DNA from 2 places in the Allofournierella massiliensis genome. Region 2 is predicted to be linked to the other one. Evidence: predicted binding sites of a transcription regulator. Region 2 holds the regulator's gene; the other holds the start of a gene.

Region 1 (4,210 bases), on a different contig from region 2:
GCCGCCGTGCTGAACGTTTCCCAGCACAGCGAGGAGGCGCAGGCCTTCCTGGACTATCTGCAGACCGATGCGGCCATGCAGGTATTTGAGGAAGTGGGCTTCTCCCCTGTAATATAAAAGGCACCTCCGCACAATTTACGCCCAAGGGCTCAGGTGGCGTATCGCACCAAAATTTCCCGTGCTATTTTCCAAAAATGCTCGCCAAGCCACCAAGGCTTGGCTGTGCTTTTTGGTTCATATCACAAAAAATTTTCCGGCGCGCTCCACCACCTGAAATTATGCGGAGCCGCCTGAAACAAACAAAACGGGGCAAGGCAGGCTGCCTTGCCCCATTTTTCGGATTGGAGTTTTTTCCATGGACTGGTATCCCCTCTGGAACTCGCTGCGCATTGCTGCCATCAGCAGTGTGCTGGTGTTCTTTTCCGGCATCTTTGCCGCCTACTATGTGGCCCGGCTGCCCCGGCTGGGGAAGGGCCTGCTGGACGTGGTGCTCACCCTGCCGCTGGTGCTGCCCCCCACGGTGGTGGGCTATTTTCTGCTGCTGGTGTTCGGGGCCAAACGGCCGCTGGGCATCTTCCTCGCCAATTTCGGCATCAAATTCGTGATGACCTGGTACGGCGGCATCCTCACCGCGGCGGTGGTGGCCTTCCCCCTGATGTACCGCACCGCCCGCGGCGCGTTCGAGAGCTTCGATGAGCGTCTGACGGACGCAGGCCGCACACTGGGGCTTTCCAACACCTATATTTTCTGGCGGGTGCGCATGCCCGCCTGCCGTCAGGGCATTCTGGCGGGCGCGGTGCTGGCCTTTGCCCGGGCTCTGGGCGAATACGGCGCCACCAGCATGCTCATCGGCTACACCCCCGGGCGCACCGCCACCATCTCCACCACCGTATACCAGCTCTGGCGCACCGGCGATGACGCAGCCGCCTTTGCCTGGGTGCTGGTAAATCTGGCCATCAGCGCGGCGGTGCTGCTCACCGTGAACCTGCTGGAGCAAAAGCAAAGGAGGCGCGCCCCATGAGCCTGTTTGTGGACATCGAAAAGGATCTGGGTTCCTTTCATTTAAAGGTATCGCTGGAAACCGACGGCGGCATCACCGGCCTGCTGGGCGCTTCCGGCTGCGGCAAAAGCATGACCCTGCGCTGCATCGCCGGGGTGGAAACGCCGGCCCGGGGCCGCATCGTGCTGGATGGCCGCACCCTCTTTGACTCCGAGCAGCGCATCAACCTGCCGCCCCAGCAGCGGGGGGTGGGGTATCTGTTCCAGAGCTATGCCCTCTTCCCCACCATGACCGTGCGCCAGAACCTGCTGGCCGGGCTGCACCGGGAAAAGGACAAGGCCAGGAAGCAGACTCTTTACCGGCAGGCGGTGGAGTTGCTGGGCCTTGCCGGGCTGGAGCAGCGCCGCCCGGCTGAATTATCCGGCGGGCAGCAGCAGCGGGTGGCGCTGGGGCGGATTCTGGTAAACCGGCCCCAGGTGCTTTTATTAGACGAACCCTTCTCCGCGCTGGACAGCCATTTGCGGGAGCAGCTGCAGCTGGACATGCTGCGGGTGCTGAAGGATTTTTCCGGCGACGTGCTGCTGGTGACCCACAGCCGGGACGAAGCCTACCACATGTGCGGCCGGCTGGCCATTCTGGACGAGGGCCAGCTGCTGCGCTGCGGGGCCACCAAGGAGGTATTTGCCGACCCGGGCAGCCGGGCGGCGGCGCGGCTCACCGGCTGCAAGAACATCGCGGCGGCCCGGCGCACCGGCCCCAATACCGTCTGGGTGGAGGACTGGGGCATCCAGTTCACCACCGCCCGCCCGGTGCCGGAGGATCTGTGCGCCATCGGCATCCGGGCCCACTACTTCCACCCCAAGGCCCCGGCCAACCGGTTCGAGGTGGAATACACCGGCCAGATCGAGGAGCCCTTCGAGTGGATCATCCAGATGCGCACCCCGAACCAGACCCCCGGCACGCCGGACATCTGGTGGCGCATGGCCAAGGACAAGCGCCCGAACCCTCTGCCCGCCCAACTGGGCGTGGCACCGGAAAATATTCTGTTGCTCACCCGCTGAGGATTCAGCGGGCAGCCGCCCGGAAAAATGTTAATTTTTTGTGAACCCTCTTGACAAGTAAAAGCAGCGGTTTTACAATGTTAGCAGTCGAGGCACGAGAGTGCTAAAACAAACAAGAATTCTTACTTTGTTCGGTAATGAAAAGGGGGCTTGCCCAATGAACACCAACAAATTTACACAAAAAACGCTGGAAGCGCTGCAAAGCGCCCAGCAGACCGCCATTGAATATCAGAACCAGACTCTGGAGCCTGAGCACTTGCTCTTTGCGATTGCTAATCAGGAACAGGGCCTGATTCCCCAGCTGCTGCAGAAGATGGGCGTGGAGCCCGGCAACTTTGTTTCCGCCGCTGCCCAGAAGATTTCCCTTCTGCCCCATGTGACCGGCTCCGGCCGTGAGGCGGATAAGATTTACATCTCCGCCGCCACCGACAAGGTGCTGAACGCGGCCGAGAGCACCGCCACCGCCATGAAGGACGAATATGTGAGCGTGGAGCATGTGTTCCTGGCTCTGATCGAGAACCCCAACAGCGCGGTGGCCGAGCTGATGAAGCGTTTCTCCATCGACAAGAACAAATTCCTGAGCGTTTTGTCCGGCGTGCGGGGCAACCAGCGGGTGACCAGTGACCACCCGGAGGATACCTACGACGTACTGAAAAAGTACGGTCAGGAACTGGTTGAGCTGGCCCGTCAGCAGAAGCTGGACCCGGTGATCGGCCGTGACACCGAAATCCGGAACGTGATCCGCATCCTGAGCCGTAAGCGCAAGAACAACCCCTGCCTGATCGGTGAGCCCGGCGTGGGCAAAACCGCCATCGCCGAGGGCCTTGCCCAGCGAATCGTGCGGGGCGACGTGCCCGAGAACCTGAAGGACCGCAAGGTATTCAGTCTGGACATGGGCGCTCTGGTGGCCGGTGCCAAGTACCGGGGCGAATTTGAGGAGCGTTTGAAGAGCGTATTGCAGGAGGTGAAGAAGAGCGAAGGCCAGATCATCCTGTTTATCGACGAGCTGCACACCATTGTGGGCGCGGGCAAAACCGACGGCGCCATGGATGCGGGCAACCTGCTGAAGCCTCTGCTGGCCCGTGGCGAGCTGCACTGCATCGGCGCCACCACGCTGGACGAGTACCGCCAGTATATCGAGAAGGATCCGGCTCTGGAACGCCGGTTCCAGCCGGTGATGGTGGATGAGCCCACCGTGGAGGACACCATCTCCATCCTGCGTGGCCTGAAGGAACGCTACGAGGTGTTCCACGGCGTAAAAATTCAGGACAGTGCCCTGATCGCCGCGGCTACCTTGTCCAACCGTTATATCTCTGACCGGTTCCTGCCGGACAAGGCCATCGACCTGGTGGATGAGGCCTGCGCCATGATCCGCACCGAGATGGATTCCATGCCCGCCGAGCTGGACGATCTGCGCCGCAAGATCATGCAGCACGAGATCGAGGAGGCCGCCCTGAAGAAGGAGACCGACACCCTGAGCGCCCAGCGTCTGGCCGCCCTGCAAAAGGAGCTGGCCGAGATGCGCGAGCAGTTCAAGGCCATGAAGGCCCAGTGGGACAACGAAAAGAGCAGCATCGGCAAGGTGCAGAGCATCCGCGAGCAGATCGAGCAGACCAATGCGGCCATCGAAAAGGCCGAGCGGGAGTACGATCTGAACAAGGCCGCCGAGCTGAAATACGGCAAGCTGCCCGAACTGCAGAAGCAGCTGGCCGAAGAGGAAAAGAAGGCCGAGGCCGCCGGTCAGACGCAGGACAACCTGCTGCGTGACCGGGTGACCGACGAGGAGATCGCCCGCATCGTGGCCCGCTGGACCGGCATCCCGGTGGAGAAGCTGGTGGAAGGCGAGCGGGAGAAACTGCTGGGCCTGGAGGACATCCTGCACAAACGGGTGATCGGCCAGTCCGAAGCGGTGACCAAGGTGAGCGAGGCCATCCTGCGCAGCCGGGCCGGCATCGCGAATCCCAACCGCCCCATCGGCAGCTTCCTCTTCCTGGGCCCCACCGGCGTGGGCAAAACCGAGCTGGCCAAGGCGCTGGCGCAGGCATTGTTTGACGACGAAAAGAACATGGTTCGCATCGACATGACCGAATACATGGAGAAATTCAGCGTCAGCCGTCTGATCGGTGCGCCTCCGGGCTATGTGGGCTAT
Region 2 (4,210 bases):
AACGGTCTCGCCCAGGTAGGCCTCGGCGTCCGCCTTCAGCTTGGCCAGAATCATGGCGCTGATCTGCTGGGGGTTGTAGTCCTTGCCGTCGATGGAAACCTTGTAGTCGGTGCCCATGTGACGCTTGATGGAGCTCACGGTGCGCTCGGGGTTGGTGATGGCCTGGCGCTTGGCCACCTGGCCGACCAGACGCTCGCCGGTCTTGGTGAAGCCCACCACACTGGGGGTGGTGCGGGCACCCTCGGCGTTGGCGATCACAACGGGCTCGCCGCCCTCGATAACGGATACACAGCTGTTGGTAGTACCCAGGTCAATACCAATAATCTTGCTCATAATCTATTCCTCTCCTTCTCGAATCGTATCAGAATGAAGTTGATTGTTTTTATCAAAAAGCCGGTTGGCTTTTCTGCTTATTCAGCCACCACAACGGTAGCATGGCGGACGACCTTGTCGCCCAGTTTATAGCCCTTCTGGAACACCTGCACCACGGTGCCGCTCTCCTGCCCTTCGGCAGCGGGCTGCTGCATCACGGCGCTGTGCACCTCCGGGTCAAAGGGAAGGCCCAGTGCGGGGATCTCCTCCACCTTGAGCACCTTGAAGGCAGCGGCCGCTTTGTCCAGCGTCATCATCACGCCTTTTTTGTAGTTCTCGTCGGTGGTGGGGGCGTTGGCCGCCATGTCCAGCGTATCCAGAATGGCCAGAATCTGGCTCACCGCGAAGCCCACGCCGTTGTTGAAGGCGGCGTCCTGCTCGCGGGCGGACCGCTTGCGGAAGTTTTCGTACTCGGCGGCGGTGCGCAGCAGCTGATCCTTGGCGGCGCTCAGCGCGGCCTCGGCGGCAGCGGCTGCTGCCTTTGCGGCCTCCAGCTCGGCGGCCAGATCCTTTTTCTTTTCCTTGCCGTGCTTTTTCGGCTCCTGCCCGGCGTTTTCTTCCGGGGTGCCGGTTTCAGCGGCTTTGGTTTCCTCCGCGGGCTGCTCTTCGGGCTGCTGCGCGGGGTTTTTCATCTCTTCGCTCATGTATTGTCCTCCTGCGCCTTGCCGGCCATACATTCGCCGAGCTTCAAGGCATAATATTCCAGAATGGGGATCAGCTGTTCAAAGGGCATCCGTACCGGGCCCAGCAGCGCGATGGCTCCCGTGAGCCCGCCGCCTGCCAGATACCGCTTGCCCATCACACAGAGGCCGGGCATGGGGTTTTCCATGTCCTCCCCCAGCAGCACCGAGGTGCGGCCGGTGGGCGGGGTGATGAACCGGCCCGCCTTTTCCTGATCGGCGAACAGCTCCAGCACACCGGGCAAACAGCCCTCCAGCTGGGGCCAGCGCAGCAGATACTGCTGGCCCTCCAGATAGGTGCGGGCCTTGGCGGCCTCACACAGCAGCGCCGCGGCGGCCTGCACCACCGGATACAGCGCCGGGCCCTTTTCGCCCATGCTGGCGGTCACAGCCGCCAGCCGCTGGGCGCTCAGATCCGCCGGGGCCACAAAGGCCAGCCCCCGGTTCAGGGCCATGGCAACCAGCTGGGCGTCCTGCCGGGAAAAACCGGTTTCCAGCCGGGCCACCCGGGTGCGTACCCCGCCAGCACTGGTCACGCCCAGCACCGCGGCGGAATACCGGCCCACCTGCACCACCTCGAAATGGGCGATGCGCAGATCGTCCGACCGGGGGGTGGTGGCGGCCACCGTGTAACCGGTCTGCTCCGCCAGCGCCTTGGCCGCGCCCTCCGCCAGCTTATCCGGCTCGTAGTCCAGCCGGGCGAACACCTGATCGATCTGGGCCTTCTGGCGGGCGCTCAGCCCCGCCTTGGGCTGCATCAGATGATCCAGATAATACCGGTAGCCCTTGGCGCTGGGCACCCGGCCCGCGCTGGTGTGGGGCTGCTCCAGCAGGCCCAGCTTGGTGAGGGCGGCCATCTCGTTGCGCAGCGTTGCGCTGGAGACCGCCATGTCCAGATACTGGCTCAAAAGACCCGAGCCTACCGGTTCGCCGCCCTGGGTATACAGGGCAACAATCGCTTCCAGCACGCGCTGCTTTCGATCATCCATCGGCACAGGTCCTCACCTCTTTTTGTTCTTTGTTTAGCACTCTATGTTCCCGAGTGCTAAGTCTATTTTACTCCATTTTATACGGCTGTCAAGGGGGTGCGCAAAAATTTTAAAAGTTTCATGCTTTGTTCACAATCTGCCATAATTCCCCTGCTTGGGCAGGGCAAAACAAAGGCTCCCGCCGCCCCGCAGGGGCGTGGGAGCCGAAAAACTGGCGCTTCAGGCCTCCACCTGCTTTGCCAGAAAGGCCGCCGCAATCTGCAATGCGGCCTGCTCCGGCTCGCCGGGGCGGGCGCTCTTGTCAGCCGAGAGCAGCAGCACCGCGCCGGCCACATCGCCCCCGGCCAGCAGCGGGCAGGCGGCAAGAATGTGCCGGTCGGCCCCCTCGCAGGGGAACACGCACTCCTCGGCCTTGCCGCTGTGCCAGAAGGGCTTGCGCCGGTCCATGATGCGCTCCAGCGGGATGCTCACGCCCCGCTCCTGATACTCCCGCTTTGCTGCGCCGGCGGCGGCGATGATGCTGTCCCGGTCGCAGACCAGCGCGGTCAGGCCCAGTATTTTGTGCAGGGCCTCGGCGTACTGGGCGGCAAAGCCCGCCAGCTCGCCCATGGGGGAATACTTTTTAAAGATGACCTCCCCGGCGCCGGTGGTGAAGATCTCCAGCGGGTCGCCCTCCCGGATGCGCTGGGTGCGGCGGATCTCCTTGGGGATCACCACCCGGCCAAGATCGTCGATGCGTCTCACGATTCCTGTTGCTTTCATGGCAGACTCCTTTTTGGATTGGTATTGTAATTCGTAGTATCTGCCAGAATTTCCAGTTTATGCACCCGCAAGCGAAAAAAGCCCCCGGGCGGCGAACTGCCGCCCGGGGGCTCTGCTCAAAACGTTATTTATTCCGCGCCTACCATGCCGTTCCACAGCCGGTAGTACACGCCCTGCTTTGCCAGCAGCTGTTCGTGGGTGCCCTCTTCCTCGATGCCCTCGGCCCCCAGCACCAGAATGCGGTCCGCATGCTGGATGGTGGTCAGCCGGTGGGCGATGGTCAGGGTGGTACGGCCCCTGGCCAGCTTCTCCAGGCTCTTGCCCACCAGCACCTCGCTCTCGTTGTCCAGCGCGCTGGTGGCCTCGTCCAGAATCAGGATGGGCGGGTTCTTCAAAAATACCCGGGCAATGGAGATGCGCTGCTTCTGCCCGCCGGACAGCTTCACGCCCCGCTCGCCCACATAGGTATCGTAGCCGTTTTTCAGCTGGGTGATGAACTCATGGGCGCCCGCCAGCTTTGCGGCGGCGATCACCTCTTCCCGGCTGGCGCCCACCTTGCCGTAGGCAATGTTCTCGTACACGGTGCCGCTGAACAGATACACATCCTGCTGCACCACGCCGATGGCCCCGCGCAGGCTCTTCAGGGTCACGCTGCGCACGTCCTGATCGTCGATCAGGATGCGGCCGCTGGTCACATCGTAGAACCGGGGAATCAGGTTGCACAGGGTGGTCTTGCCGCCGCCGGAGGGGCCCACCAGCGCCACCTTTTCGCCTGGCCGGATGGACAGGTTCACATTCCGCAGCACCTGATTGTGGTCGTCCGGGTATTCAAAGCTCACATCCTCCAGCCGGATGGCGCCCTCGGTCACCGTCAGGGGTCTGGCGTCCGGTTCATCGAAGATTTCCACGTCCGCGTCCATGATCTCGCAGAAGCGCTCGATGCCGGTCATGCCCCGCTGGAACTGCTCGGCAAATTCCACAATGCGGCGGATGGTGGCGATGAGGGTGGTCACATACAGCATATAGGCCACCATGTCGCCCGGATCGATCTTGCCGTATACCAGAAACAGGCCGCCGGCCACGATCACCACCAGATACATCAGACCGTCGAACAGGCGGGTGCTGGTCTGGAAGGCGGCCATGTAGCGGTAGCTCTGCTTCTTGATGGCCTGAAAGGCGGCGTTGTCCTTCTCAAATTTTTCCTTCTCCACTTCCTCGTTGGCGAAGGCCTTCACCACCCGCTCGCCCAGCAGGCTGTCCTCAATGCGGGCGTTCAGCTCACCGATCTGCACCCGCTGGCGGCGGAAGGCCGCCCGCACCTTCAGGTTGATGAAGGTGGACACCACCCCCATCAGGGGCACGCAGGCAAAGAGGATCAGGGTCAACGCCACGCTGGACTGGCACAGA

What was found. Region 2 encodes HrcA, which represses chaperone genes, less so after heat shock. Its sites were predicted from a motif close to TGTTAGCACTCNNNNNNNNNGAGTGCTAACA; they were not measured.
Region 1: a site for HrcA is predicted at 2,140-2,170, ahead of clpB (ATP-dependent chaperone ClpB). Genes of this name have one in related genera too.

What each region holds. Positions count from the first base shown of each region.
Region 1 is NZ_CAXSWZ010000015.1:15,168-19,377, reverse strand. It holds gene modA (molybdate ABC transporter substrate-binding protein) at 1-117, shown strand, start outside; gene modB (molybdate ABC transporter permease subunit) at 356-1,021, shown strand; gene ACESYO_RS09315 (sulfate/molybdate ABC transporter ATP-binding protein) at 1,018-2,061, shown strand; gene clpB (ATP-dependent chaperone ClpB) at 2,219-4,210, shown strand, end outside.
Region 2 is NZ_CAXSWZ010000006.1:607-4,816, reverse strand. It holds gene dnaK (molecular chaperone DnaK) at 1-333, opposite strand, end outside; gene ACESYO_RS04535 (nucleotide exchange factor GrpE) at 411-1,016, opposite strand; gene hrcA (heat-inducible transcriptional repressor HrcA) at 1,013-2,041, opposite strand; gene ACESYO_RS04525 (stage V sporulation T C-terminal domain-containing protein) at 2,261-2,803, opposite strand; gene ACESYO_RS04520 (ABC transporter ATP-binding protein) at 2,932-4,210, opposite strand, start outside.